DNA from 3 places in the Lysobacter sp. DMC104 genome. Region 2 is predicted to be linked to each of the others. Evidence: predicted binding sites of a transcription regulator. Region 2 holds the regulator's gene; each other region holds the start of a gene.
The links. The regulator HrcA, encoded in region 2, represses chaperone genes, less so after heat shock. The targets are predictions, from matches to a motif close to TTNGCACTCNNNNNNNNNGAGTGCNAA.

Region 1 (9,989 bases), on a different contig from region 2:
GTTTCCAGCAAGGATCTGCCATGGCCAACCAGGATCGCGTCCAGGAACGGTTCGACGAAGCGCGCGAGCGCCTGGTCACCGCCGCCAACAATGCCGGCATCGACCCGGGCGTGATGATCCGCATCGCGGGCTTCGAATCGCACGGGTTCAACGACGCGGCGCGACCGGTTTCCAGCCGGCATCCCGAGCAGAACACCGTCCGCCAGTTCGACGGCACGATGGCGATGTCCTCCGCCTACGGGTACGGCCAGTTCCTGGACGGCACCTGGCAGACGATGATCAACCGCTACGGTGCGCAGCACGGGGTGGAAGGCGCCGCGACGATGACGCGCGAGCAGGCCAACGCCCCCGAGCTGCGCACCAACCGCGACCTGCAGGCCGCGATGCTGGCCGAGTTCACCCGCGAGAACCTCGCCGCCGTCCGCGATTTCGCCGGTCCCAATGCCGATGCGAACGTCTACGCCATGCACAACCTCGGCGGCACCGCCGGCCCGCGGTTCCTGCGCGCGTATTCCGAGCATCCCGACGCGCTGGTGACCGACAACGGCCTGCTGTCGCAGACCGTCGTCAGCCGCAATCCCGGCCTGTACATGGACGGCGACCGCGTGCTGACCGTGCGCGAGGCCTACGACCGCATGGGCCAGCAGTTGGCCCCGTACCGGCAGTATTCCGACCAGGTGCCCGGGCTGGCGCAGACGCCGGGCCAGCAGCCGACCCCCGGCCAGCAGCCGACGCCCGCGCAGCCGCATGCGTCGAACGACCCGCTGGCCGACGGCCGCTTGCAGCGTGGCGAGCGCGGTGAGCCCGTGCGCGCGCTGCAGCAGGACCTCGCGACCCTGGGCGTGCAGTTCCGCGACAACCAGAATCGGCCGATCGGTCCCACCGGCTTCTACGGCGCGCAGACCGAAGCCGCGGTCCGCGATTTCCAGACCGGCCACCAGTTGCCGCCCACCGGCATCGCCGACGACGCCACCCGCCAGGCGATCGGCACCGCCGCGCGTGAACGTACGCAGGCCCAGCCGACGCCGGCCGATCCCGCGCAGCCGCAGCCACAGCAGGCCCAGCCGCAGCCGCCGCAGGCGCAGCCGACCCCGGCGCAGCCCGCGCAGGGCGCGCACACGTTCGACGAGACGATGCGCACCATGCTGCCGACGCAGGCCGGCACTGCGCCGCACCTCACCAGCCACTACGGCCAGCGGATGCTCAACGGGCATCCCGACAACCACGGCGGCGTCGACTTCAACTACACCGGCGGCCAGAGCGGCCGGAACCTCGAACATCCGGTCGTGCGCTCGCCGGTCAGCGGCACAGTGGTCTACGGCGAAGGCCAGGGCCAGTACGGCACCGTGAAGATCCGCGACGACCAGGGCAACATGCACGAGATCCTGCACATGGATTCGCGGTCGGTGCGGGTGACCAACCCGCCGACGCGGGTCGAGGCGGGCGATCCCATCGGCACGATGGGCGGCCGCGGTCCCGACGGCCCGAACCAGTACGCCCAGCACGTCCACTACCAGATCCGAGACCCGCAGGGCCAGCTGACCGATCCCGAGGCATTCTGGAACGGTCGCCAGCGCACCCAGGGCCAGGCCCAGCCGACCCCGGCGCAGCCGGACGCGCACCCGCAGGCCGCCCAGCCGACGCCCGCACAGCCCGCGCATCCGCAGGCCGCGCCGGCGCAGACGCCGTCCCCGGCCCAGCCCGCGCATGCGGATCCGCAGCGCCCGCCGGCCGAGGCCGCCCGCGCCCAGCCCGACGCACACCCGGCCGCACACCCGGCCGCACCCGCGCGCAGCGACGCCATGGCCGACAACGTCCTGCGTCGCGGCGAGACCGCGCCGGAAGTCGGCCAGTACCAGCGCATGCTCGCCGACATGGGCTACCGCGGCGCCGACGGTCGCCCGCTGGCGGTCGACAACAAGTTCGGCCCGAACACCGAGCACGCGACCCGCGCCTTCCAGCGCGACCACGGCATCGAGCCGACCGGCACGCTCGGCCCGCGCACGCGCGCCGCCGCCGAAGAGGCTGGCCGCGAATTGGTCACGCATCCGGACCACCCCAACAACCGCACCTTCCGGCAGACGCTGGAGAAGGTGTACGAGGCCGAGAACGCCCGCCACCTGCCGCATGGCGAGCACAGCCGCAACCTCGCCGGCGCGCTCACCGTCGAGGCCGTCCGCGAGCGCCTGACCCAGGTCGATCGCGTCGATCTCAGCCGCGACGGTTCGATGGCGCGCGCGGTGCAGTTCAGCGCGATGGGCGATCAGCCGGAGCTCAACCGCAACACCGACGGCGTCGCCACGCGCCAGGCCGTGCAGCAGCCGATCCGCGAAAGCAGCGAACAGACCGTGCAGGTCGCGCAGAACGTCGCCATCCAGCAGGCGCAGGAACGCCAGCAGCCGCAGCAGGCGCCGATCGCACAAGGCGCGCGCTGACCGTCCCACCCGTTGCCCGCGATGCGCGACAATGCGCACCGCGGCGACGGCGCCGCGGCGGCAGGAGCGGCGGATGGATGCGGTGCCTCATGTGGTGATCGTCGGCGGCGGGTTCGCCGGGTTGTGGGCGGCACGCGCGCTGCGCGGCGCGCCGGTGCGGATCACGCTGCTGGACCGCGGCAATCACCATCTGTTCCAGCCGCTGCTGTACCAGGTCGCGACCGCGGGCCTGTCCGCGCCCAACATCGCCGCGCCGCTGCGCCACATCCTGCGCCGGCAGCAGAACGTCACCGTCCTGCTCGGCGAGGTCGCGCGGCTCGATCCCGACGCGCATCGCCTCGCACTCGCCGACGGCCGGACGCTCGACTACGACACGCTCGTGCTCGCCACCGGCGCCACCCACGCCTATTTCGGCCACGACGACTGGTCGCCGCATGCGCCGGGCCTGAAGACGCTGGACGACGCGCTGGAGATCCGCCGCCGCATCCTGCTCGCGTTCGAGCGCGCCGAGGCCGAGGACGATCCCGCCGCGCGCGCGGCGTGGCTGACGTTCGCGATCGTCGGCGGTGGCCCCACCGGTGTCGAACTGGCCGGCACGCTGGCCGAGATCGCGCGCCACACGCTGCACGGCGAATTCCGCCGCGTCGATCCGCGGCAGGCGCGAGTGCTGCTGCTCGAAGCCGGTCCGCGGGTGCTGTCGACCTTTCCGGAAGCATTGTCGGAAAAGGCGCGCCGGCAGCTGGCGCGGCTCGGCGTCGAGGTGCGCACCGGCGTGCCGGTGGCCGCGATCGACGACGCCGGCGTGCAATTGGGAGACGAGCGTATCGCCGCGCGCACGGTGCTGTGGGCCGCGGGCGTCGCCGCGTCACCGCTGGCGCGCGACCTCGGCGTGCCGCTGGATCGCGCCGGTCGCGTGCCGGTGCAGCCGGATCTGTCCGTGCCCGGGCATCCGGACGTCTTCGTCGCCGGCGATCTCGCCGCCGTGCAGTGCGACGGCAAGCCGGTGCCGGGCGTGGCGCCGGCGGCCAAGCAGATGGGCCGCTATCTCGGCCGGTCGATCCGCACGCGACTGCGCGGCGGCACGCCGCCGCCGTTCCGCTACCGCGACTTCGGCAATCTCGCCACCATCGGCCGCATGGCCGCGGTGGTCGACGTGCATGGCCTGCGGCTGTCGGGCCTGCTCGCGTGGTGGTTCTGGCTGGCCGCGCATGTGTTCTTCCTGATCGGCTTCCGCAACCGCCTCGTCGTGCTGATCGACTGGGCGCAGGCGTACTGGAGCTACCAGCGCAGCGCCCGGATCATCCTCGGTCGTGATTGACGCGCGCTGCGCGGCACGTTCGCCTCATGCGCGCACGACGCGACAGGCGTAGCAGCCGGGCTTGGCGTAGTGCAGGTGCAGGTAGGCGGTGCGTTCGATCGCGAACAGTTCCTCGATCGCCGTTTCCGCCTCGGTGCCCGGGCGCACGTCGGCCCAGACCATCATGCCGCGGGCATCGTAGGCGCGCAGCGACAGCAGCCGCGTGCGCAGCAGTGCGGGGATCTCGTCGATCGCGGGCATCGCCTGCATCGCGGCCTCGCGCACGTACACCGGCCCCGACGCGCGATACGGCGTGTCGACGGCGTGGTGGTCGTGCGGCAGCAACAGCAGGCGTTCGCCTTCGGTCGCGTCCTGCAGGCTGACGCGGCAGGGATATACCGGCCGCCCGTCGGCGACCACGCGGCGCGCGTTGCGGGCACGCAGGTCATCGTCGGACAGCGCGAACAGCGGCGCGAACGCATCGAGTGGCAGGGCATGGATCTGGAAGGACATGGCGGCACTCCGGGAAGGGGTGCGCGCAGGATGTGCGCCGGTGCGCTTGCGCGATATCCGATTCTTGCGGTGGCGTCAGGACTTCGTGCCCGGCTTTTTCTTCGCGCCTTTCGCGCCCTTGGCGCGGATGTGGTTCCCGTCGGGATGCAGAGTGAACAGTTCCGTGGCCACGATCAGCGGTTTGAGCGTCCGGTACCCGTAGTTCTTCGGCGTGAATGATCCGCGGTTGGCGATGTGATTGCCGACCTTGCTCAACTTGGACCAGCCGTCCTCGCCCTTCGCGGCTTCCATCGCGCCCAGGAGCAGGTTCACCAGCGCCGTGTCGCTGCGCAACTGGGCGCCGGAGCGCTTTGCAGGCGGCTGGGCAGGCGATGGCTTCGGGCGTGCGGGCTGCGCAGCGGATTTCGTCGCCGTCGCAGCGACCTCTGTCGTGGCCGTCACGACCGGCTCGGCGACATGTTTCGCGGCCTCGACGGGAGAATGCATGGCCGGCGTCGCCTGCGTTTCCTCCGGCGCGGCGTCATCGGCCGCATCCACCAGGAAGAACGTCGAACAGGCCGCCTTGAAGGCGATGGGCGTGTTCGCCTTCCCGAAGCCGAAGACCTGCATGTTGGCGGCGCGCAATCGCATCGCCAGCGGCGTGAAGTCGGAGTCGCTCGACATCAGCGCGAAGGCATCGAACCGCCCGGTGTAGAGCAGGTCCATCGCGTCGACGATCATCGCCATGTCCGAGGCGTTGCCTTTCTTCGAGTACGCGATCTGCTGCATCGGCTGGATCGCGTTGTCCAGCAGCGCGTCGCGCCACGACTTCAGCGAGCCGCTGGCCCAGTCGCCGTAGGCGCGGCGGACATTCGCCACGCCGAGGCTTGCGATCTCGCCGAGCACATATTCGAGCGTCGAGGCGGACGCATTGTCCGCATCGATCAACAGCGCGATCCGCATCCGGTCGTCCATGTCGCCTCCGGGGATGAACGATGCCAGCCTAGTCCGGATGCGGTGGTGGCGTCACCTGTCGGGCACGACGGCCCGGTCGCCCGGGCCGCCCGATCCTGCGATGCAACCTGCCGTGATCGGTTCCGGCTGCCCTCGCAGCCGTCAGTTGTAGCCGTCGAAGTAATAGGCTTCGGCGGTCGACGACTTCTGTGCGCCGGTCTGGGTATCGGTCACCGTCACCGACGCTGCGGCGTAGCCGTCGCCGCGGGTTTCGGTGGCGATCGACACCAGGCAGTAAGCCTGATTGCCGCAGATCGTGCCGCCGGTCTCGAGGTTCCGCCACTGGTACGAATAGCTGCCCGCGGGCAGGCCGGCGACCGTGAACACGGCGACGGACGGATTGTTGGCCGTGCCCGGCGTCCACACCGAATAGCAATCGCCTGCGGTCGGCACATCGTACGCGTAGGTGTCGACGTAGCAGTCCACGCGGGCGTTGCTCACGTCGCCGGCGCGTGCGGGTTCGGCATGGCCGGCCAGCAGGGCAGCGGCCAGCAGGGTGAAGCCGAGCGGCCCATTCAGCAGTTTCATCGCTTACCTCCAATGTAAGAGTCGGGGGAACGCCCGCGTCCGTCGCGGGCCCGTGCAGCGTAACCACGCGACGTCGCCGCGATTGAGACCTGCGACGTGGAACGCGGTGAATGGCGCGTGTCGCCAGCGTCGGGAGGCCCCAAACGACGACGGCCCGGTTTCCCGGGCCGCCGGATCACGCGAGGGTGCGTGCCGCGATCAGTTCCAGCCGTCCTCGTAGTACGCCGTCGCCGACACCGTCTTGCTGGCACCGGTCGCGTTGTCGACCACGGTGACCATCACGCTCTTGCTCTGGCCGACGCGGATCGTGCGCAGGCAGCTGATGTTGCCGGTGGGGCAGATGCCGGTCTGGCCGGTGGCGAGATCGGTCCAGTAGAAGGTGTAGCTGCCGGCGGTCAGGCCGACGACCTGGAACACGGCGACGCTCGGATTGTTGGCGGTCGACGGCGTCCACACGCCGTAGCACTCGCCGATCTCGGCGTAGTCGTAGGCGTAGGTGTCGACGTAGCAGCCGAGCTGGGCGTTGGTGACGTTGCCGGCGTGCGCGGCCGGGGCGGGCAGCAGCAGCGAGGCGCCGAGCGCGGCGGAGGCGGCGAGGGAGAGCAGGGTGGATCGCATGGCGGGGCTCCTTGGGGTACGCGATGGAAGGACGGGCGTTTCCGTCCGGTGGCCGGCGGACGGCAGCGCGTCGAGGGAGCGCACTGCCACGCACGGGTGCGGACGCGGGACGGTCCGCGAGCGCGTGCCCGCATCCGTCCCGTATGTCCTTCAGCGCAATCCGGCGCCGGACAGGATCAAGTCCCCCGACCGGCCAGCGCGGGGCCCGGAAACGACGACGGCCCGGTAGCCCGGGCCGTCGTCGTGTCTTCGTGATGTGGTGCCGGCGATGCCGTTGCGGATCAGGCCGCGAACAGCGCCTTCATCTTCTTCAGCGCGTTGGCCTCGATCTGGCGGATGCGCTCGGCGGAGACGCCGTACTGGTCGGCCAGTTCCTGCAGCGTGACCTTGCTGTCCGGCTCCAGCCAGCGGCGCTTGACGATGTCGCGCGAGCGGGCGTCGAGGCGGGCGAGGCCTTCGCGCAGCAGTTCCAGCTGGTCGGCCTCGCTGTCGGCGGCCTCGTAGGCCTGGGCCGGATCTTCGCCTTCGGCGACGAGGTAGGCCGAGGGCGCCGGCGGGGCGTGGTCGTCGTCCGCGTCGTCCGGGGCGTCGAAGCCGATGTCGCGGCCGGACAGGCGCGCTTCCATCTCCAGCACTTCGCGCTCGGAGACGTTGAGATCCTTGGCGACGTTGCGCACTTCCTCGGCGTTGAGCCAGCCCAGGCGGGTCTTGCTGCGGCGCAGGTTGAAGAACAGCTTGCGCTGCGCCTTCGTGGTCGCGACCTTCACGATGCGCCAGTTCTTGATGATGAACTCGTGCATCTCGGCGCGGATCCAGTGCACCGCGAACGACACCAGGCGCACGCCGATCGCGGGATCGAAGCGCTTCACCGCCTTCATCAGGCCGATGTTGCCTTCCTGGATGAGGTCCGACAGTTGCAGGCCGTAGCCGTTGTAGCCGCGGGCGACGTGGACCACGAAGCGCAGGTGCGACAGCACCAGTTCGCGGGCGGCGTCGAGGTCGTTCTGTTCGTGGTAGCGGCGGGCGAGGGCCTGCTCGTCCTCGGCCGACAGGACCGGGATCTGGTGCACGGCGCCGACGTAGGCCTCAAGCGAGCCGAGCGCGCTCAGGCCGTTCAACGCGGGGACCGGCAGGCTGTTGGGAATCAGGGCGGTGGGTGCGTTGGTCTGGGTCATGGTCATGGATGTTAGCAGTCGGGTCCTTGGAGTGCTAAAGCCGCGCGGAGTTCCCTGTGTTCCATTCATGGAACGGAAAGCCATCTGATGTGTCGAGAACACTTAACGGTGTCAGCAAACCAATTGACCATGTCAGCGCGTGCTTAACCGTGTCAGTTGAGCCGTTTCCGTTGATCAAAAATGATTGTAATTCAATTACTTAAAAGGATTCGCCGCAGCAACCCTAGTCATCACAAAGCACCGATTGCCGATACCAGTCCAGTGAACCTTGCTGCTCGGTACCTAATCGCGGTCGTACCCACTCCAGCCACCACTCCCGCCATGGAGAGAACGCTGTCGAAGGCGCTGGCGGGAAAAGGAACCTGAACCGCTCCATCCCCAGCAGGGTCCGGGCGGTGAACAAGGCGTAACACCGCCGCCAACGGATGCAACCCGTCTGCCGTATCCCGAACTCTGTGTACTCCCACCTACGCCGGGCCGCACTGGGGGGGATCGGCGCGATCCAGTCCGAGGCTTCTGGCGGGCAAATCACCGTCGCGATGGGTGGCTCTCTGTGCTGGTCTTGATACCTGGAGACGAACCGCACGAGTTCCCGGGCGATAGAACGTAGCGCCCCCAAGTCCGTCCTGAACGATTCGGGCCGCGGCATCGGTATTCCTGCAGGCTTCTCGACCAGAGTTTGCAATTGGTGCAGGTAGGCGAGTGCCTCGGAGGCCGGCATCCGACCACCGACGTCGACGACCGACTCAGCTGGGCTCCCCAACTGCTTCACCAAGTCGAGGTGGCTCTGCATGAAAGCCGGGATGTCCCGGGCCACGCGCTCTTTGTGCAGTCAAGTTTGCGGCCAGTAACGCCACCCACCGGAACGCACCATCTCCCAATCGAACAGTGGGGTGCCGTGCTTCCAACACGTCGTCACCAGTGCCGGGATCCAGTCGTTACGAAAGTACGGTGTTCGCCCCGCTGCTAGATCTTCCAAGAAGCAGGTTGGGCAGTAGGCGTGGCGCCAGCGTTGTGCGAGGGTCCAGCTCATGAACCCCTGCGGTTCCTCGATCAGTGGCTGCCAGTTACGAACAGTCTCCGACAGTCGTTGCAACAGCACCGGCGAAGGCGCGAGGTCAAGGTCCCGACGTTCGGTGCTCGACCAGCTCCGCCCCTGCAACAACTCTTTGAGCAGGGCGGGTGCCGGCATGGCATAGAACTGCGCTGCCCTTGATAGAAATGATGACATCGACTCGCCAGGATATGGCGAGTCGACGCGCAGGCATAGGGACGCTCTGGCCATGGCTTAGCAGTCCGCGTTGTCCGGGCGCAGCCCGCACACCGCCGGTCGTGTGACCGCGGCCTTTAGGTGCGCGATGGTGATGTGCTCGGTGCCGTCGACGATGGCCGCAAGGGCCGCATTCTGCACCCGCGTGACGATCTTGCCGAGTACGCCTTCGCTCATTCTTGCTAGGTATGCGACTTTCTCCGCTGCCGCCAAGTTCGAGGGCTCTTTGAGCGGTAAAAGGCGTTCGTACGTCGCGAGAAAATTGGCCAGCGTGTTGTCCGCCTTCCAGGTCGGCATTGCGAAGTGGCTGAAGCGCGCCTGCAGGTGCGGATCCGCGCCGAACCCTTGTCCAGCCCTGTCCGTACCGAAGGCGAGGATCGGCAGGCTCAATTCGTTCATCAACAATTTGATTCCTTCCAGCGCACGCTGCTGTTCGCGATCGCTGCCCAACAGCACATCCTGCACTTCGTCCAGAACAAGCAGGCGGCAGTCGACTTCGCGCAATAGTCGTTGGACGAGCAGTTCTCGGTCGCTAAGGCGATGGGAGATGCGTGCCGGACTGCCGAGTTCCTCCAGGATGCGCCCGTACAGAGAACGGGCATCGCGCACACCGGAGATCGAGATGCGCAATACGCACGGCAGGCCGGGGCTGTCGTAGGCATCGAAGCGGCCGTGAATCAGCCTGGAGAGGCTGGTCTTGCCATTGCCGCGATTGGCCACCACGATCAGCCCGCGGGCGCGGGTCTGGCGCGGTTCGTACACCATCCATTCGGCCTCGGTGATGATCTGGTCCAGTGCGGGGTAGTGGATGACATGGTCACGGATCGCCATCACCATCCGGTCGCGCGTCCCGGACTGCAGTGCCCGCTCTGCCGCCGGATGCAAGCGATTCCCCGGCAAGACGGCGTCCGGTGACATCACGGCAGCTGTCGTGGACGGGGCAGTTTCCGTTGTGTCGTGGCTGTCAAAGATCATAGTCGAGTTCCTCGACGGCAAAAGATTGGGTTATCCCGGCAAGCATCGGGAGGGCTTCAGGTCCTTCATGAGTTTCGTGCGGCGTGGGGCTGGACTTATCGCGATAGCGATCACCTGCCGCGGCCGTGGCCTGACGACGCTTGACGGCGCGCGATATCTTGGTTTGCTTGATGCTCTCGTCATTG
Region 2 (9,989 bases):
GAGAGCGCCGAGATCGAGGCGATCCAGCAGCGCATCGCCGCCGAGCAGGGCTACGAGATCCAGGCCCACGCGCTGGTGCTGTACGTCCGCAAGAAGAGGTAGGGCGGGTCTGCCCACTGCGTCCCGGTAGAGCGCCCTTCAGGCCGCTTGCCGTTTTCTGCGTAGCAATGGACAGCGGCCTGAAGGCCGCTCTACCAAGTGCGAGTCGCCTGAGCGTCAGCCCGCGTTTTCCAGCAGCCGTTTCGCCGCTGCGCGCGCTTCCTTCGTGACTTCGACGCCGCCCAGCATCCGCGCCAGTTCTTCCTGGCGGGCCTTGGCGTCGAGCTTCTGCACCGCGCTCTGGGTCATGCCGCCGGCGTCGGCCTTGCTCACCCGGTAATGCGCGTGGCCCTGCGCCGCGACCTGCGGCTGGTGGGTCACGCACAGCACCTGCCGGCGGGCGCCGAGGGCGCGCAGCTTCTGGCCGACGATCTCGGCGACGGCGCCGCCGATGCCGGTGTCGACCTCGTCGAAGACCATCGTCGGCACGGCGTCGTGGCCCAGTGCCGCGACCTCGATCGCCAGCGACACGCGCGACAGCTCGCCGCCGGAGGCGACCTTGCGCAGCGGGCGTGGCGGTTGTCCGAGGTTGGCCGAGACCAGGAATTCGGCGCGTTCGGCGCCTTGCGGGTCCGGACGGGCGGTGTCGACGGCTTCCAGCGCCACCTCGAAGCGGCCGCCGCCCATGCCGAGATCGGCGATCAGCGCGGACACGGCGGTCGACAACGCGTCGGCGGCGGTGCGCCGGGCGGCCGTCAGGTCGGCGGCGGCGGTGCGCCAGCGTGCAGTGGCGGCGGCGATCTCGTCGTCCAGCGCGACGAGACGGGCGCCGGCATTGCGCAGGCCGTCGAGGTCCTCGGCCAGCCGGTCGCGCAGCTCGAACAGCGCTTCCGCCGGCACGCGGTGCTTGCGCCCCAGCGCGTGCAGCCGGGTGAGCCGGTCCTCCAGCGCGGCGAAGCCGTCGGGGTCGAGGTCGAGGTCGTCGCGGATCCGCTGCAGCAGGCGCGTGGCCTCGTCGATCTGGATCGCGGCGGCGTCGAGCATGCCTTCGACCTCGGCCAGCCGCGGCTCGTCGTCGCGGGCGCGGGCGAGGTCGCCACGCAGCGACTGCACGGTCTGCAGCAGCGACGGGGCGTCGTCGCCTTCGAGCCGGGCGAGGGCGCGTTCGCAGGTGTCGATCAGCCCGGCGGCGTTGGCGTGGCGGCGATGCTGGGCGAGGAGGTCGGCGATCGACGCCGGTTCCAGCGTCTCGCGGGCGAGTTCGGCGTGCTGGTGTTCGAGCAGCGCGATCCGGTCGGAGACATCGCCGGTCTTCGACAGGGCGTCGCGCTCGCGCAGCAGGGTCGACCAGTCCGCGGCGGCAGCGGCCACCGCCGCCAGCGCCGGGCCGTGGCGGCCGAAGGCGTCGAGCAGGGCGAGCTGGCGGGTGCGCGACAGCAGCGCCTGGTGTTCGTGCTGGCCGTGGATCTCGACCAGCAGCCCGGCCAGTTCGCCGAGTTGGGTGAGGGTGGCCGGGCGGCCGTTGATCCAGGCGCGGGAGCCGCCGTCGGAGCGCAGCGTGCGGCGCAGCTGGCAGGTGCCGGCGTCGTCCAGTTCCTGCTCGCGCAGCCACGCGGTGGCGTCGGGGTGGTCGGCGAGGTCGAATTCGGCGCTCAGTTCCGCGCGCTCGGCGCCGTGGCGCACCACGCCGCTGTCGGCGCGCAGGCCGGAAAGGAAGCCGAGGGCGTCGACCAGCAGCGACTTGCCGGCGCCGGTTTCGCCGGAAATGACGGTCATGCCGGGGCCGAATTCGAGTTCGGCGGCTGCGACGACGGCGAAATCACGAAGGGCGAGATGGGTCAGCATGGGCGCGCATTGTGCCTCATGGCGTCTCATCTCCGGAGACCGATGCCGGCCTCCCGGCCCCTTGCGCGCGCCGGCGGCTGCGCCTATACCGTTGCGCATGAACCGACCCGCCGACGCCGGCTTCGACCCGGGCAGCCTCGATCCCCGCGCGCGGCTGCTGCTGCGCACGCTGATCGCGCGCTACATCCGCGACGGCGAACCGGTGGGCTCGCAGACGCTGGCCCGGCACGCGGGCCTGGACGTCAGCGCGGCGACGATCCGCAACATCCTCGCCGAGCTGGAGGACGTGGGCCTGCTTGCGGCGCCGCACACCTCGGCCGGGCGGGTGCCGACGGCGCAGGGTTACCGGGTGTTCGTCGACAGCCTGCTGCAGATCGACCCGCTGGGCGAGCCGGAGCTGGCTCGCCTGCGCGGCGAACTGGCCGCCGGCAGCGGGACCCAGCGCCTGCTGGGCAGCGCGTCCGAGCTGGTGTCGGCGATGACCCATTTCGTCGGCGTGGTCAGCGTGCCCAAGCGCGAGCAGTTCGCGTTCAAGCACGTCGATTTCGTGCCGCTGGACGCCCAGCGCGTGCTGGCGATCCTGGTGTTCGCCGACAACGACGTGCAGAACCGCATCCTCCAGACCCGGCGCCCGTACGACCCGGGGGAACTGGAGCGGATCGCCAACTACCTCAACCAGCACTACGCCGGCCGGCCGCTGGCCGAGGCGCGCACGCTGCTGATGGCCGAGCTGCGCAACGCCCGGCGCGAGATGGAATCGCTGATGGCCCAGGCGCTGGAACTGGCCGACCAGGCGCTCGCCAGCGACGCCGAGGACATGCTGGTGGCCGGGCAGACCCGGCTGATCGGCGTGCAGGACCTCTCCGACCTCGATCGCCTGCGCGAACTGTTCGAGGCCTTCGCCAGCAAGCGCGAGATCCTGCAACTGCTGGAACGTACGCTTCGGGCGCCGGGGGTGCGGATCTTCATCGGCGAGGAAACCGGCATGGCGCCGCTGGACGGCGTGTCGCTGGTGACTGCGCCCTACGGCGTCGGCGGGCGCACGCTGGGCGTGCTGGGGGCGATCGGCCCCACCCGGATGGCCTACGACCGCGTCATCCCGGTGGTGCAGGCCGCGGCCAATGCGCTCACGCAGGCGCTGGGGTCCGAAGGCGAGCGTTGAGCCCGGGGAGCTGCCGCAGGCGATTCCTGAACGCGGGCACTTGATTCCGGAAGGGCCGGCCCCATCCCTCGGCCGTCGGCGGATTGCCCGCCTCCAGCCCCGGAAACCAGATGACCCAGACCCCGACGCCACAGGACCCGATGTCACAGGACGCTTCGATGGCGGATGCCGCCGAGCACGCCACCCCGGACGCGGTCATCGAAGCGCTGCACGCCGAACTCGAACAACTGCGCGCCGACATGCTGCGCGAGCGCGCCGATCTGGAAAACCAGCGCAAGCGCATGGCCCGCGAGGTCGAGAACGCCCGCAAGTTCGCCAACGAGCGCCTGCTCGGCGACCTGCTGCCGCTGTTCGACAGCCTGGAAGCCGGCCTGGCCGCGGCCCCCGAGGGCGACCCGGTGCGCGCCGGCATGGAGCTGACCCTGCGCCAGCTCGAACGCATCGCCCAGGCCAACGGACTGGTCGCGGTGGCCCCGGCGGCCGGCGACGGCTTCAATCCCGAACACCACCAGGCGATGAGTCTGGTCGACGTCCCGGGCGTCGCCCCCGGCGCGGTCGCGCAGACCTGCCAGAAGGGCTACCTACTCAACGAGCGCCTGCTGCGGCCGGCGCTGGTCATGGTCGCGAAGCAGGACTGACGCGACCCGTGCGGGCGCGGCGCCGATGAACGGCCGGCGCCCCCGTGCATCTCCCGGGCGGCCGGCGCTTGAAACCCCGGCGCGGCCATCCCACATACGGCACATCGGCGGCGCGGCCGCCTCCCCATCTCCGAGGAACCACATCATGGGCAAGATCATCGGCATCGACCTGGGCACGACCAACTCGTGCGTCGCGATCATGGAAGGCGGCAAGGCCAAGGTCATTGAGAACAGCGAAGGCGACCGCACCACGCCGTCGATCATCGCCTACACCAAGGACGGCGAAGTGCTGGCCGGCGCCAGCGCCAAGCGCCAGGCGGTCACCAACCCGAAGAACACCTTCTACGCCGTGAAGCGCCTCATCGGCCGCAAGTTCGGCGACGCCGAGGTCAGGAAGGACCTCGACCTGGTGCCGTACGCGATCATCGAGCACTCGAACGGCGACGCGTGGGTCGGCACCAGCGACGGCAAGAAGATGGCGCCGCCGGAAATCTCCGCGCGCGTGCTGGAGAAGATGAAGAAGACCGCCGAGGACTACCTGGGCGAGAAGGTCACCGAGGCCGTCATCACGGTGCCGGCGTACTTCAACGACAGCCAGCGCCAGGCGACCAAGGACGCCGGCCGCATCGCCGGTCTCGACGTCAAGCGCATCATCAACGAGCCGACCGCGGCCGCGCTGGCCTACGGCCTCGACAAGGGCGACGGCAAGGACCGCAAGATCGTGGTGTACGACCTCGGCGGCGGCACCTTCGACGTGTCGATCATCGAGATCGCGAACGTCGACGGCGAGAAGCAGTTCGAGGTGCTGGCCACCAACGGCGACACGTTCCTGGGCGGCGAGGACTTCGACAAGCGCATCATCGATTTCCTGGTCGAGGAGTTCCAGAAGGAGCAGGGCATCGACCTGCGCAAGGATCCGCTGGCCCTGCAGCGCCTGAAGGACGCCGCCGAACGCGCGAAGATCGAGCTGTCGTCGTCGCAGCAGACCGAGGTCAACCTGCCGTACGTGACCGCCGATGCCTCGGGTCCAAAGCACCTCAACATCAAGCTCACCCGCGCCAAGCTCGAAGCCCTGGTCGAGGACCTGATCCGCAAGTCGATCGAGCCCTGCCGCATCGCGTTGAACGACGCCAACCTGCGCGCCAGCGACATCAGCGAGGTGATCCTCGTCGGTGGCCAGACCCGCATGCCCAAGGTGCAGGCGGCGGTCGCCGAGTTCTTCGGCAAGGAGCCGCGCAAGGACGTCAACCCGGACGAGGCCGTCGCCATCGGCGCCGCGATCCAGGGCGGCGTGCTGGCCGGCGACGTGAAGGACGTGCTGCTGCTCGACGTCACCCCGCTGAGCCTGGGCATCGAGACCCTGGGCGGCGTGATGACCAAGATCATCGAGAAGAACACGACCATCCCGACCAAGGCCTCGCAGACGTTCTCGACCGCCGACGACAACCAGTCGGCCGTGACCGTGCACGTGCTGCAGGGCGAGCGCGAACAGGCCCGCTTCAACAAGTCGCTGGCGCGCTTCGACCTGTCCGGCATCGACGCCGCTCCGCGCGGCACGCCGCAGATCGAGGTGTCGTTCGACATCGACGCCAACGGCATCCTGCACGTGTCGGCGAAGGACAAGAAGACCGGCAAGGAGCAGAAGGTCGAGATCAAGGCCGGCTCGGGCCTGTCGGACGACGAGATCCAGCGGATGGTGCAGGACGCGGAAGCGCACCGCGAGGAAGACAAGAAATTCCACGAGCTGGTGCAGGCCCGCAACCACGCCGACGGCCTGATCCACGCCGTGCGCAGCGCGATCAAGGACCACGGCGACAAGGTCCCGGGTGAGGCCATCGGCCGCGCCGAGGGCGCCATCGCCGAACTCGAGACCGCGATGAAGGGTGACGACAAGGGCCAGATCGAGGCCAAGAGCCGCGCGCTGGAAGAAGCCGCGCAGTCGCTGCAGGCGGCCGCCGGTGCCGGCCAGCAGGCCGCGGGCGAGGCCGGTCCGGGTCCCTCGGCCTCGTCGCGCAACGACGACGTGGTCGACGCCGAGTTCACCGAGGTGAAGGACGACAAGTAAGCGATGACGGCCGGCCCCGGGGGCGACTCCGGGGCCGGTCTGCGTCCGGCGGATGCTATCGTCGCCGGCCATGAGCGCCCGCGACGGGCCGGGGCGGAGCGATCCGCCACCGGGTCGCCGCGGGTTTCGCGTGCAATGCAGACCGCCGTTCGACGGCACCGGGGGCGGGATGGGGAAGGGCAGGCTCGAAGCGTTCAGCGACGGCGTGATCGCCATCATCATCACCATCATGGTGCTGGAGATGAAGGTTCCGCACGGTACCGACTGGCGCGCCCTCGCCGGGCTGTGGCCGGTGTTCCTGAGCTACGTCATGAGCTTCGTCAACGTCGGCATCTACTGGAGCAATCACCACCACTTCCTGCACGCCGCGCACAAGGTCGATGGCAGGGTGCTGTGGACGAACCTGCACCTGCTGTTCTGGATGTCGCTGATTCCCTTCACCACCGGCTGGATGGGCGAGAACCACTTCGCGCCGATCCCGACCGCGGTCTACGCCTTCGACCTGTTCATGTGCGCCGCCTCGTGGATGCCGATGCAGGCGGCGCTGATCCGGGCCAACGGCGGCGAGCGGTCGGAGCTGGCCAGGGCGGTCGGCGGCGACTTGAAAGGCAAGGCCTCGCTGGCCATGTATGCACTGGCGGTCCCCGCCGCGTTCCGGAGCCCGGCGCTGTCCGGCGCGCTGGTCGCCGCCGTCGCCGTGTTGTGGTTCGTGCCGGATCGCCGGATCGAGCGCCAGCTCGCCGGCTGAGATTTCCACGGACGCGTCCGCCGGGCGCGTCCCGATCGTTCACAGGTCACCCATGAGCAAACGCGATTACTACGAAGTCCTCGGCGTGGCGAAGACCGCCAGCGACGAGGAACTGAAGAAGGCCTACCGCCGCCTCGCGATGAAGCACCATCCGGACCGCAATCCGGACGATGCCGGCGCCGAGGCCGCGTTCAAGGAGGCCAAGGAAGCCTACGAAGTGCTGTCCGACGCCAACAAGCGCCGGGCCTACGACGCCCACGGCCATGCCGCGTTCGAGCACGGCATGGGCGGCGGTGGCGGCGGGCAGGCGGGCTACGCCGACATCAACGACATCTTCGGCGACATCTTCGGCAACATCTTCGGCGGCGGGGCCGGTGGCGCACGCGGACCGCGCCGCGGTGCGGACGTCGGCGTGATCGTCGAACTCGATCTGGAAGAAGCCGTCGCCGGCCTCGACAAGCGCATCGAAGTGCCGACGATGGCGGCCTGCAAGCCCTGCAACGGCAGCGGTTCGGAAGACGGCAAGATCGAGACCTGCGGCACCTGCCAGGGTCGCGGCCAGGTGCGTTTCCAGCGCGGCATCTTCTCGATGCAGCAGCCATGCCCGACCTGCGGTGGTCGCGGCCAGAAGATGAGCAATCCCTGCAAGGCCTGCCACGGTGCCGGCCGCGTGGAGGAGGAAAAGGTCCTGTCGGTGAAGATCCCGGCGGGCGTGGACAACGGCGACCGCATCCGCCTGGCGGGCGAGGGCGAGGCCGGCCCGGCCGGTGCGCCGTCGGGCGACCTGTACGTCGAGATCCGCGTCCGTGAGCACGACATCTTCCAGCGCGACGGCGACGACCTCCACTGCGAGGTGCCGATCCGCTTCTCGCAGGCGGCGCTGGGCGACGTCATCCGCGTGCCGACGCTGGGCGGCGAAGCCGAGATCCGCGTGCCGGCCGAAACCCAGACCGGCCGCGTGTTCCGCCTGCGGGAGAAGGGCGTGAAGTCGGTGCGCAGCCGCGGCACCGGTGACCTCTACTGCCGCGTGGTGGTCGAGACCCCGGTCAACCTCACCACGCAGCAGCGCGAGCTGCTGCAACAGTTCGAGGCCACCTTCAGCGGCGAAGGCGCCCGTCGCCATTCGCCGCGTTCCAGCACCTTCATCGACGGGGTGAAGAGCTTCTGGGAGCGGATGACGTCCTGATCGTCGCCTGCGGGCAGGGACTTCTCGTCCGCTTCACCCGGGCACGGTAGAGTGCCCGGGTCGCAACAGGAGTGGACTCCATGCAGAACCGGCATCGCACGCAGATCGCGTCGGGCTTCCTCGCGCTGTCCCTGGCCGCCATCGCCTCGACTGCGGTGCAGGCCGCGAACCGTCCCGAGGACTGGCCGGTCCGGATCGAGCGCGAATCGCACGACTACGTGATCGATGCCGAGGGCCGCTACGTCGAGACGGTCGAGACCGCGACCAAGGTGCTGAAGACCAGCGGCATCGACTACGCGCGCGACAGTTCGATCGGCTACAGCACCAGCATCCAGCAGGCCGACGTGCTCGCGGCCTACACCCTGAAGGCCGATGGTCGCCGCATCGACGTGCCGAAGGGCAATTTCCAGGTCAGCAGCAGCCGCGGCCGCGAGGGCGATTCGCCGATCTACTCCGACCGCACCTCGCTCACCGTCGTCTTTCCCGAGCTGGCGGTCGGCGACACCACGGTCCTGCAATACCGCCTCACGGCGAAGGAGCCGATGTTCCCGGGCGCGTTCTCGGTGATCGACAGCTTCGATCCGACCTCGTACTACGGCGACGTCCGCATCTCGATCGACGCGCCGGTCTCGCTGAAGGCGACCTGGGCCGCGCCGAAGCTGACGGTGGCCGAGGACACCGCCCGCGACGGCCGCCACCGGCTGACGTGGACCTGGCGCAATCGCGAACCTGCCGATCCCGACACCTTGCAGGACGCGCTGTACGACTTTGAGCGCTATCCCGGCTACGCCTTCTCGACCTTCGGCAGCTACGCGGACATCTCCCGCGCGTATGGCGCCCGTGCCGAAGCCAAGGCCGCGGTCACGCCGCGCATCCGCGCGCTGGCGGACAAGATCGCCGGCGACGCCAAGGCCCCGCGCGAGGTCGCGCAGCGGCTCTACGACTGGGTGGCGAAGGAAATCGCGTACGCCGGCAACTGCATCGGCCTGGGCGCGGTGGTGCCGCGCGACCTCGACGTCGTCCTCGACAACCGCATGGGCGACTGCAAGGACCACGCGACCCTGCTGCAGGCGCTGCTGCGCGCCCGCGGCATCGCGAACACGCAGGCGCTGGTCAACGCCAGCCAGGTCTACACGCTGCCGAAGGTCCCGGTCGCGTCGATGGTCAACCACGTCATCAACTACGTGCCGTCGCTCGATCTTTACCTCGATTCGACGTCGTCGCAGACCCCGTTCGGCAGCCTGCCTGACGCGGTCGCGGGCAAGCGCGTGCTGCTGGTCGACGGCTACCGCGACGACACGGTCACGCCCATGCCCGACCGCGCCCGCGACTGGACGCGCATGCGCACGCAGGTCGCGATCGCGGCCGATGGCTCGGTGAAGGGAACGGCGCGGGTCGAGATCGGCGGCGACATGGCGATCATGGCCCGCCAGCAGCTCAAGGAGGCCGGCGAGACGCTGCGTGCCGACATGGTGAAGTCGTATTTCCGCGCCCGCGGGCTCATCGGCGACGGCAGCCTGCGCATGTCGCCGGACGTGGCGGCCACGGCCGGCACGTTCGCGATGGAAGCGGACTTCCATGCCGAGGGCATGCTGGCGGTGCCGAGCGGTTTCGAAGTGGCGCCGCTGCTGCTGGGCTTCCGCCCCATCCAGGGCATCGTGGCCAGCCAGTTGCCCGACCCGGGCAAGCCCGCCGGCGCCGGCGCCTGCGGCGGCACGCGCTCGCAGGAATCCTATGTCTACGACTTCGCCCCGGGATTGAAGATCGTGGCGATCCCGCCCGACTTCGAGGCCAGCGAAGGTCCGGTGTCGTACCGGGCGACCCATCGGCGCGAAGGCAACCGCATCGTCGTCGAACGCATCCTCGACGACCGCACGCCCGGCCCGACCTGCACCGCCGAGTACAACGCCGCCTACGGCCGTTTGATGAAGCGGGTGATGGACAACCTGCGGGCGCAGGTCGTGTTCCTGCGCGACGCGGAACCCGCGCGTTGAGCGCCCCTGACCACGCCCGGCCGGTCATCGGCATCGTCGGCAGCGCCGGCGCCTACGGCCGCTGGCTGCGCCGTTTCTTCGTCGAGCGCATGGGGCTGGCGGTGCTCGGGCACGATCCGTCCGACCCGGCGAGCGACGCCGTCGAGCGCCTCCTCGCGGAGGCCGACGTGCTGCTGTTCGCCGCGCCGATCCGCGTCACCGAGGCGGTGATCGCCGACTGGACCGCGCGTTCGGCCGGTCGCGAAGACGGACGACTGTGGCTGGATGTCACCTCGATCAAGCAGGTGCCGGTCGCGGCGATGCTGCGCTCGC
Region 3 (9,989 bases), on a different contig from region 2:
AGGATGACGACACGCTTGCTCATCTCCGCGTCCCGCCCGCGCTCCCGGTCGCTGCAGGCGGCGCCGGGCACACGAACTGTTTGCGCGTCTCCACCATCCGCCCGGCGAGGCGGTCGGTGATCGGCAGTGCGTTGCCGTTGAGCCGCCAGTCGTAGATCACGCTGAAGGCGAGGATGCGCGCGACGTAATCGCGGGTTTCCTTGTAGCTGATGGTCTCGATCCAGAAGTCGGCGTCCATGCCCGGGCGCTGCGTCTGCCAGCGCGCCACCGGCGCCGGGCCGGCGTTGTAGGCGGCGATCGCGACGTAGGTCATGCCGTACTTGTCTTCCAGTTCGCGCAGATAGGCGGTGCCCAGCGCGATGTTGAACTCCGGCTCGTACAGCGCCTCGCCGCCGCTCCACGGCAGGCCGAGACGTCGCGCCAGACCGGCGCCCGTCGACGGCAGCACCTGCATCAGGCCGCGGGCATCGGCGCCGGAGCGCGCGCGCGGATTGAACACGCTCTCGGCGCGGATCTCGGCCGCGACCCAGGTCGGGTCGATGTTCTGTTTCGCCGCCTCGCGCCGGATCGCGGTGTCGTGGTGCAGCGGGAAGCGCAGCGTGTACAGCTGCGATTCCTCGGGATAGCTCTTGCCGCCCACGTTCACCAGCCCGAACACGCCGCGGTCGAACCAGCCGTTGTCCTGGGCGATGCCGACGGCGATGCGGCGCTGCTCGGGCGTGAACCGCGACAGTGCGTCCTTCCACTCGCGTTCGGCCCAGGCGGCGCGGTCGAGGCGGTACAGCAGCATGGCGCGGTTCATCGACGGATCGTTGCCGACTGCGGCCTTCGCGGCGGGCGTCGTCGCCGGCGTCGACGGGCACAGCGCATACGGCGCGCCGATGCGGTCGGCCGCGAGGAAGCCGTGGAATTCCGGCTTCATCGCCGCGTCGCGGTACAGCGCCTGGGCCGTGGTGCGGTCGCCGCCCATTTCCAGCAGCCGCGCCTCGAAATAGCGCCAGCGCGAATCGCGGCGCTGGGCGTCGGGCATGGCGCGGATCGCCGCCAGCGCCGACTTCCAGTCGGAGCGGGCCATGGCCTCGCGCACCTGCCACTCGTGCAGCTTGTCGTCGTAGGCGACGTCGGGCACCGCGGCCAGCCGGCGGGCGGATTCGGGGCCGTAGGAGGCGACCGTCCACAGCGCGGCCTGGTACAGCGCACGGCCGCGCTCGGCATCGTTCAGGCCCAGCGCTTCCGTGATCTTCGGCAGCCGCGCTTCCGCCGCCGCCGGGTTGGCCTTCGCCAGCTTCGCCAGCCCCTGCGAGGCGACCAGCCGGCTGCGCGGCGTCTTGGGCCAGCCGAGCGCGCGGTCGTGCGGGGATTCGATGAAGGCGGCGTAGTCGTTCGCCAGCGCGAAGTCGTCTGCCGGCAGGCCGCGGGCGGCGGCGCGCATCACGCCGGGCTGCCATTCGGCCGCGGCCTTCTCGATCCGCTCCCAGCGCAGGGCCGGGGTCAGGCCGCCGCGGGCGGCGAGCACCGCCATCGGCGCGTCGCAGCCGTCGGGCAGCGAACGCCCGGTGCTGCGCCACAGCGCCTGGGCGTCGGCGGTCCAGTCGGCGTCGGTCAGGCCCAGCGCCTGCCGGGCGTTCAATTCGGCGCAGCGGAGGGCGGTGCCCTTGATGGACGACGACCACGCCGCACGGAAGGCCGGCCAGTCCTCGCGCCGGGCCAGTGCCGCCAGCCAGTCCTCGCGGAAGGCCTCGGCCACGGGCTGGCCGGCGTAACGGGTCAGGAAGGCCTGACCGTCGCCAGCGGGCAGGGTGTCGAGGGTGCGACGCAGGCCGGCGTATTCGACCCAACCGGCGAGGGCATGCCCGGCGGGCAGCGGCGCGGCGGGGACCAGCCCGCGTTCGGCGGCTTCGAGGGCGGCCCGGGCGCGGAGCAGCGCGGGGGTGTCGTTCTGCGCGCGGCAGGCGGCGGGGGAGATCGCGACCAGCAGGGTCGCGACGAGGGACAGGTGGGGGATGCGCATGCGGGGACTATAGCGAAGCGCGATGAACCATCGGCGGCCACCGCGGGTGCGGTGACGGGGGCGACGGCGCGGCCTGGCGGGGAGGCCCTGCAGGCCCCTGCCGGAGGTCCGGGGACCGGCCGGCATCTTGCCGCGCCTTCACATTTTGTTTACAAAGCCCGGGTGCCGCTCCGGGAGGGGGCCCGGGCGGTGGCCGCTGCGACACTTTAGATATTCAATTTCAACGGAGAGAACCCATGAGCAAGCTGCGCCGTAATCGCCTGACGGCCGCTGTCCACCTGACGCTGCTCCTCGCGCTGCCCGGCATCGCCGCGGCGCAGGACGCGCAGAGCGACAAGAGCACCCTCGACACGATCAGTGTCACCGGGTCCCGCATCAAGCAGACCAATGCCGTCACCGCCCAGCCGGTGTACGTCATGGACCGCGCCAAGATCGAAGAGACCGGCGTCGCCAGCGTTGGCGAGCTGCTCCAGCAGCTGACGGCCAGCGGCAAGGCCCTGAACGCCAAGTTCAACTCCTCGGGCAACTTCGGCTATCCGCCGGACGGCGGCGGCATCGGTGCCGGTTCGGCCCAGGTCGACCTGCGCAACCTCGGCTCGCAGCGCGTGCTGGTCCTCGTCGACGGCATCCGCTGGGTCAACGAATCCTCGGCCTCGGGCGTCAGCGGCAGCGCCGACCTCAACACCATCCCGCTGGCCATCATCGACCGCGTCGAAGTGCTGGAAGACGGCGCCTCCGCGATCTACGGCTCCGACGCCATCGCCGGCGTGGTGAACATCATCACCCGCAAGAGCTTCAAGGGTGCCGAGCTGCACACCTACTACGGCGAATACAGCCGTGGCGGCGAGACCAAGGACGCCTCCTTCACCATCGGCACCGGCGGCGACCGCTGGAACGCCGTCTTCGCGGCCAGCTACTACAAGCAGGACCGCATCAGCTCGGGCGACTGGGGTCAGTCCTCGTTCCCCGAACCGAATGCCGGCCTTGCCGCGGGCAGCTCGGGCACCCCGCAGGGTCGTTTCGTGTTCTTCGATCCCACGGGCACGAACTTCTACAGCATCACCCTGAACAACGGCACCACCTCCCCGGTGTTCGTCCCGGGCAACCCGAACGGCGGCACCTACCACCAGTTCACCGGTGCCGACCGCTTCAACTTCGCGCCGTACAACCTGCTGCTGACGCCCAGTGAGCGCAAGGCCCTGTTCGCCAGCGCCACGATCGACATCAGCGACAACACCCGTCTGCACTTCAAGGGCCTGTTCAACAACCGCCAGTCGACCAACCAGGCCGCGCCCGAGCCGATCTTCGTCGGTCCCGGCGCCGGCACCGGCGGCATCGCCGACACGATCTCGATCCCGGCGAACCATCCGTACAACCCGTTCGGCTTCGCCCTGGACGCGAGCAACAACTTCGTGTTCATCGGCCGCCGCCCGCTGGAAGTCGGGCCGCGCATCTTCACGCAGAACGTCGACACCTGGTATTTCAACGTCGGCCTCGACGGCCTGTTCGACATCGGCGACCGCAACTTCGGCTGGGACGCGAACTACGTCCACAGCCGCAACTCGGCGACGCAGCGCTTCACCAACGGCTACAACGTGGCCCATATCCGCACCGCGCTGGGCGATCCGGCGGTGTGCGCCGCGACCCCGGGCTGCGTGCCGCTGGATATCTTCGGTGGCCAGGCGCGTCCGTTCACCCGGCAGATGATCGACTACATCATCACCAACCAGCGTGACGCCAGCACCCAGGTGCTCGACTCGTTCTCGTTCAACCTGACCGGTGACCTGTTCGCGATCGCCGACCGCAACGCCGGCTTCGCCGCCGGTGCCGAGTACCGCAAGTACAAGGGCGACTTCAATCCCGATCCGCTGCGCCAGACCGGCGAGTCGCAGGACTCGTTCGCTTCGCCGATCTCCGCCAGCTACGACGTGAAGGAAGTCTACGGCGAGTTCAACTTCCCGGTCCTCGCCACCCTCGACCTGACCGCCGCCGTCCGCTGGTCCGACTACTCGACCTTCGGCAGCACCACCACCGGCAAGGTCGGCTTCCGCTGGCAGCCGATCGAGGACGTCGTGGTCCGCGGCACCTACTCGCAGGGCTTCCGCGCCCCGAACCTGGGCGAGCTGTACGGCCTGACCCAGTTCGGTGCCACCCTGACCGACCCCTGCGGCCCGACCGGCGCGCCGGTGGTCGACCGCACCAACGGCGTCTCGGCCGGCCTCGAGGCCGCGTGCGTGGCCGCGGGCGTCCCCGACAACTTCGAGCAGGCCAACACCCAGATCACCACCTTCACCGGCGGCAACCGCGATCTGGATCCCGAGAAGTCCGACAGCTGGACGATCGGTGCGGTCTACAGCCCGGGCTGGGCGGAAGACCAGTCGTGGTCGCGCAAGCTTGACTTCGAAGTCGGCTACTACGACCACAAGATCGACGGCGCCATCCTGTCGGCCGACCTGCAGAGCCTGCTGGACGCCTGCTACACCACGGGCAACGGCACGGATCCGAAGGTCTGCTCGCCGTTCACCCGCGGCAGCAGCGGCAACCTCAACCCGCCGAACAACTTCCTGCAGAACTTCGGCACGGTGAAGACCAGCGGTGCGGACCTCAAGATCAACTGGCTGAGCCCGGAATGGGGCTTCGGCAGCCTGAGCGCCGCGCTGCAGACGACCTGGGTCCGCGAGTACAAGGCGGTCGACGGCGACGGCAACGTCAGCTCGCGTCGCGTCGGCATCGAAGTCGGCGACAGCGCGATCCCCGAGTGGCAGACCAACGCCCAGCTCGGCTGGCACAAGGGCAACTTCGACGTCGCCTACGGTCTGCGCTACATCGACTCGGTCGAGGAAGACTGCAACAACGCGACGATCTCCACCGTCCCGAACTGCCTGAACGCCCGTGTGGTCAACAAGCTCGGCGCCGTGACCTACCACGACGTGCAGTTCTCGTGGAACAACGCGCTGTTCGACGGCCTGAAGCTGTCGGTGGGCGGCAACAACGTGTTCGGCAAGGAACCGCCGATCTGCGTGACCTGCTCGCTGAACGGCTACGACGCCGGCACGTACGACCTGCCGGGCGCCTTCTGGTACGTCAGCGCCGACTACCGGTTCTGATCGATCCGGTCGCGACAACCCGGTCCCGGCCTCGTGCCGGGGGCGGTCCCGGACGAAGGGGCGGAGCGATCCGCCCCTTCTTCTTTGCCTGGCCCCCTTGAAAGCCGCCGGGCGCCCCCCATCTCCCGCCCGTCCCGGCATGCCGGGCGCACTTTTTGCCGCGGTTTTGGCAGTCTCGGGTCGAGAGTGCTAAGATCGCCGCCCTTTCCCAATCCAATCAACCACTTGCGAGGGTTCACATGAATCTCAAGCCGCTCTACGATCGCGTGATCGTCAAGCCGATCGAAGCCGAGGAAACCTCCATCGGCGGGATCATCATCCCCGACGCCGCCAAGGAAAAGCCGACCAAGGGCGAAGTCGTCGCCATCGGCGAAGGCAAGTTCATCGACGCCACCGGCGGCCTGCGCGCGCCGAAGGTCAAGGTCGGGGACAAGGTGATCTACGGCCAGTACTCGGGCTCGGCGTACAAGGCCGACGGCGTCGAATACAAGATCATCAAGGAAGACGACATCCTCGCGATCGTCGGCTGATGCGCGCGGGCGGGCGCATCGCCCCGCCGCACGCGTGCTGACGCATCGCTGTCGCAACGGCGGGCCGAGGCCCGCCCTACGAACACCTCATTTTTCCGGAGTTTCAGACCATGGCTGCCAAAGACATCCGTTTCGGTGAAGACGCCCGCTCGCGCATGGTGCGCGGCGTGAACGTGCTCGCCAACGCCGTGAAGGCGACCCTCGGCCCGAAGGGCCGCAACGTCGTGCTCGAGAAGAGCTTCGGCGCCCCGACGATCACCAAGGACGGCGTGTCCGTCGCGAAGGAGATCGAACTGGCCGACAAGTTCGAGAACATGGGCGCGCAGATGGTGAAGGAAGTCGCCTCCAAGACCTCCGACAACGCCGGCGACGGCACCACCACCGCGACCGTGCTGGCCCAGGCGCTGATCCGCGAGGGCATGAAGGCGGTCGCCGCCGGCATGAACCCGATGGACCTCAAGCGCGGCATCGACAAGGCGGTCGCCACCGCCGTCGCCGAACTGAAGGCCATGAGCAAGCCGACCGCCGACGACAAGGCGATCGCCCAGGTCGGCACGATCTCGGCCAACTCCGACGAGTCGATCGGCAACATCATCGCCGACGCGATGAAGAAGGTCGGCAAGGAAGGCGTGATCACGGTCGAGGAAGGCTCGGGCCTGGACAATGAACTCGACGTCGTCGAGGGCATGCAGTTCGACCGCGGCTACCTGTCGCCGTACTTCGTCAACAACCAGCAGTCGATGGCCGCCGAACTCGACGACCCGTACATCCTGCTGCACGACAAGAAGATCTCGAACGTCCGCGACCTGCTGCCCGTGCTCGAAGGCGTGGCCAAGGCCGGCAAGCCGCTGCTGATCGTGGCGGAAGAAGTCGAGGGCGAAGCCCTGGCGACGCTGGTGGTCAACACCATCCGCGGCATCGTCAAGGTCTGCGCCGTGAAGGCCCCGGGCTTCGGCGACCGCCGCAAGGCGATGCTGGAGGACATGGCCATCCTCACCGGCGGCACCGTGATCTCCGAGGAAGTCGGCCTGTCGCTGGAGAAGGCCACGATCAAGGATCTCGGCCGCGCGAAGAAGGTGCAGGTCTCGAAGGAGAACAGCACGATCATCGACGGCGCCGGCGACACCTCGGCGATCGAGGCCCGCATCAAGCAGATCAAGGCCCAGATCGAAGAGACCTCGTCCGACTACGACCGTGAGAAGCTGCAGGAGCGCGTCGCCAAGCTCGCCGGCGGCGTGGCCGTGATCAAGGTCGGCGCTTCGACCGAGATCGAGATGAAGGAAAAGAAGGCCCGCGTCGAAGACGCCCTGCACGCCACCCGTGCGGCCGTCGAGGAAGGCATCGTCCCGGGCGGCGGCGTCGCGCTGATCCGCGCCAAGACCGCGGTCGAAGGCATCAAGGGCATCAACGAAGACCAGAACCACGGCATCCAGATCGCCCTGCGCGCGATGGAAGCCCCGCTGCGCGAGATCGTCACCAACGCCGGCGAAGAGCCCTCGGTCATCGTCAACAAGGTGAAGGAAGGCACGGGCAACTACGGCTACAACGCGGCCACCGGCGAATTCGTCGACATGGTCGAGGCCGGCATCCTGGATCCGACCAAGGTCACCCGCACCGCGCTGCAGAACGCGGCTTCGATCGCCGGCCTGATGATCACGACCGAAGCGATGGTCGCCGAAGCGCCGAAGAAGGACGAGCCGGCCCCGGGCGGCATGGGCGGCGGCATGGGCGGCATGGGCGGCATGGATTTCTGATCGATCGATCCCGATCGATCAACCCGGGGTTTGCTTCGCTCACCCCGGGCTACGGTCCAGGCGAAGGCCTTCCATGGCCTTCGCCCGCTTCGCCGGAAGCCGTCAAACGAAGAACCCCGCGATCGCTCGCGGGGTTTTTCTTTGCGCGGACGGCAGCGGAGGGCGCTGTCAGTGGCAGGTCGTGTAGCAGGAAATCGCGCCGAAGGCGTAGTCGTCGGCGGCTTCGGTCCATTCGTCGCCGCAGGCGCCCAGCTGCGAGTTGTGGTCGCGGTTGCAGACGTCGTGGTCGAGGCAGTCCTGGTACCACGCGCCGAGGCCGTCGCCCACGCCGCAGCCCGCGCCGCAGCGGCCCGCGCAGGAACTCGCGCCGCAGCCATAGGCGACGGTCTTGCTGGTGTAGCCGTGCGTGGGGCAGAAGTCGTGCGCCGACGCGCGGTAGTACACGCGACCGCTGAGGCAGACGTCCGCGATGCTGTGCAGGTTGGTGAAGCTGCCGCCGCTCTGCTCGTTGCACGTCGCCTTCTGCGGCGGGCTGTCGAGCCGCGGCAGGTCGCCGTTCGCGCCGGCATTCGCGAGCGTGGCGCCGGGCAACAGCGGTTTCGCGTCGGTGCGGCGGATCGTCCACGTCTGCTTCAGGCGATGGCCCAGCGGCACTTCGGAATACATCTCCGACAGCCGCCACAGCAGGTCGAGCGATTTCGGCGTGCTCTTCGCCGAGCCCTGCATCAGCAGGCTGCGGCCGAGTTCGGTCTGGAAGGTGCGCAGCACGGCGCGGTCGCTGGCATCGATCACGACGCCGGCCTCGGTGCTCACTACCAGCGTGCCGGCGGCGTAGTCGATCTCGTGGTCGATCACCGCGCCGTTCACTTCGAGCCGCGCCTGCACGCGATCCGGCGCGGCGCCGGCCGCGGTGCGCTTGCCGGCGGTGGACAGGCTGCGCGTGGTGAACGTCATCGCGCCGGAGGGCGTGACGAGCTGGCCGGTGACGTCGTCGCCCAACGCCTTGGCGATCTTCAGCTGGCCGGGCTGGACCAGGTCTTCGGCGGTGTCGGCATTCTGGCGGGACGCGGATTCGGCGACGGGACGCGCGGCGTGCGCGACGCCGAGGGAGAGCAGGCCGGCGCAGGCGATGGCCGCCAGCCGGGATTTCAGGGTGCGATGCATCGGGAACCACTCCTTGGAAACGGGATGAAAGACGTCGCGTCCGCGGACCGGTGCCTCCCCGGGCGATCCGGACCCTTCGACGCCGCGGATGGAGACGCCGGACGCAGTGGTCCGGCGTCCGCAGTATGCCGGTCGATGGCCGCGCACGAGGGCGTTCCGTGTCGCGATGGCGCGTCCCTCCGGGGCGCTTAAATGTACCGTCGGGTTCTTTTTTGCACCGCAGCGTGCTTTGTCCTAACGCATCCTTCACGATGCGCCGGCATCCCGACGTGGGGGAGGGAGCAGGCCCGCTACCGGTTCGACCGGGGCGGGCTTTTTATTGCCCGTCATTCCTTCCGCTGCTCCCGCCGGACGGTGCCGTGCCGTCGGTCGTCGCGCAGTCGGTCATCACGCCGGGATGCCAGAATCCGCGGATGACGTCGCCGCTTCCGCCCGATCCTTCCGATGCCGTGCTCGACCGCGCCCTCGCGCGGTTGTGCGCCGTCGTGCCCGCACTGGCCGATGATCCTTCCGCCGCGGCGCGCGTGCGCCGGCTCGTGCAGGCCAGCGATTTCGCGGTCGATGTCTGCCTGCGCCAGCCCGCGCTGCTGCCCGCGCTGCTGGCCGACGACGGTGCGTCGCCGCTGCCGGCACCGGTGCTTTCGGCCGAACAGCGCGGCGAATGGCCGACGCTGCTGCGACGCCATCGCCAGGCCGTGTCGGTGCGCCTGGTCTGGCGCGACGTGCATGGCCTCGACACGCTGGACGACACGCTCGCCGGCACCAGCGCGCTGGCCGACGACTGCCTGCGCATCGCGCTCGACGCGCTCGAAACCGAGTTCGCGCAGCGCTTCGGCGTCGTGCGCGATGCCGACGGCGCGCCGGTGCGGCTGGTGGTGTTCGCGCTGGGCAAGCTCGGCGGCGGAGAGCTCAATTTCAGTTCCGACGTCGACCTCGTGTACGCCTACGCCCGCGATGGCGAGAGTGACGGCATGCGCGCACTGGCTGCGGAGGACTACTTCGCGCGACTGGGTCAGCAGCTCGCGAAGCTGCTCGACGAGACCACGGCGGAAGGCTTCTGCCATCGCGTCGACCTGCGCCTGCGTCCGTTCGGCAGCGCCGGTCGCATCGCGCTGAGCTTCGCGGCGATGGAGCAGTACTTCCAGCGCGAAGGCCGCGACTGGGAGCGCTACGCCTGGCAGAAGGCGCGGCCGGTGGCGGGCGACATCGTGGAAGGCGGACGTTTCCTCGACGCGCTGCGGCCGTTCGTCTACCGGCGCTACCTCGACTACGGCGCGCTGGACGGCCTGCGCGAGATGAAGGCGAGCATCGCCGCGGAAGTCGCGCGCCGCGACATGGCCGACGACATCAAGCGCGGTCCGGGCGGCATCCGCGAGGTCGAATTCCTCGCGCAGGCGCTGCAATTGATCCGCGGTGGTCGCGA

Region 1: rpoH (RNA polymerase sigma factor RpoH) is a predicted target of HrcA. The motif match lies at 7,571-7,597, and genes of this name have one in related genera.
Region 3: ACT53R_RS04070 (co-chaperone GroES) is a predicted target of HrcA. The motif match lies at 5,285-5,311, and genes of this name have one in related genera.

The regions. Positions count from the first base shown of each region.
Region 1 is NZ_JBQUZW010000009.1:4,420-14,408, reverse strand. It holds gene ACT53R_RS12435 (peptidoglycan-binding protein) at 21-2,435, shown strand; gene ACT53R_RS12430 (NAD(P)/FAD-dependent oxidoreductase) at 2,509-3,753, shown strand; gene ACT53R_RS12425 (DUF1203 domain-containing protein) at 3,778-4,245, opposite strand; gene ACT53R_RS12420 (NYN domain-containing protein) at 4,321-5,199, opposite strand; gene ACT53R_RS12415 (hypothetical protein) at 5,341-5,766, opposite strand; gene ACT53R_RS12410 (hypothetical protein) at 5,965-6,384, opposite strand; gene rpoH (RNA polymerase sigma factor RpoH) at 6,666-7,559, opposite strand; gene ACT53R_RS12400 (TniQ family protein) at 8,392-8,844, opposite strand; gene ACT53R_RS12395 (TniB family NTP-binding protein) at 8,848-9,804, opposite strand; gene ACT53R_RS12390 (Mu transposase C-terminal domain-containing protein) at 9,794-9,989, opposite strand, start outside.
Region 2 is NZ_JBQUZW010000004.1:182,413-192,401, forward strand. It holds gene fur (ferric iron uptake transcriptional regulator) at 1-102, shown strand, start outside; gene recN (DNA repair protein RecN) at 217-1,884, opposite strand; gene hrcA (heat-inducible transcriptional repressor HrcA) at 1,982-3,046, shown strand; gene grpE (nucleotide exchange factor GrpE) at 3,157-3,684, shown strand; gene dnaK (molecular chaperone DnaK) at 3,710-5,749, shown strand; gene ACT53R_RS07735 (TMEM175 family protein) at 5,919-6,497, shown strand; gene dnaJ (molecular chaperone DnaJ) at 6,550-7,683, shown strand; gene ACT53R_RS07745 (DUF3857 domain-containing transglutaminase family protein) at 7,764-9,677, shown strand; gene ACT53R_RS07750 (prephenate dehydrogenase) at 9,674-9,989, shown strand, end outside.
Region 3 is NZ_JBQUZW010000002.1:260,253-270,241, reverse strand. It holds gene ACT53R_RS04085 (complex I NDUFA9 subunit family protein) at 1-23, opposite strand, end outside; gene ACT53R_RS04080 (lytic transglycosylase domain-containing protein) at 20-2,011, opposite strand; gene ACT53R_RS04075 (TonB-dependent receptor plug domain-containing protein) at 2,248-5,118, shown strand; gene ACT53R_RS04070 (co-chaperone GroES) at 5,358-5,648, shown strand; gene groL (chaperonin GroEL) at 5,759-7,402, shown strand; gene ACT53R_RS04060 (DUF8213 domain-containing protein) at 7,571-8,566, opposite strand; gene glnE (bifunctional [glutamate--ammonia ligase]-adenylyl-L-tyrosine phosphorylase/[glutamate--ammonia-ligase] adenylyltransferase) at 8,980-9,989, shown strand, end outside.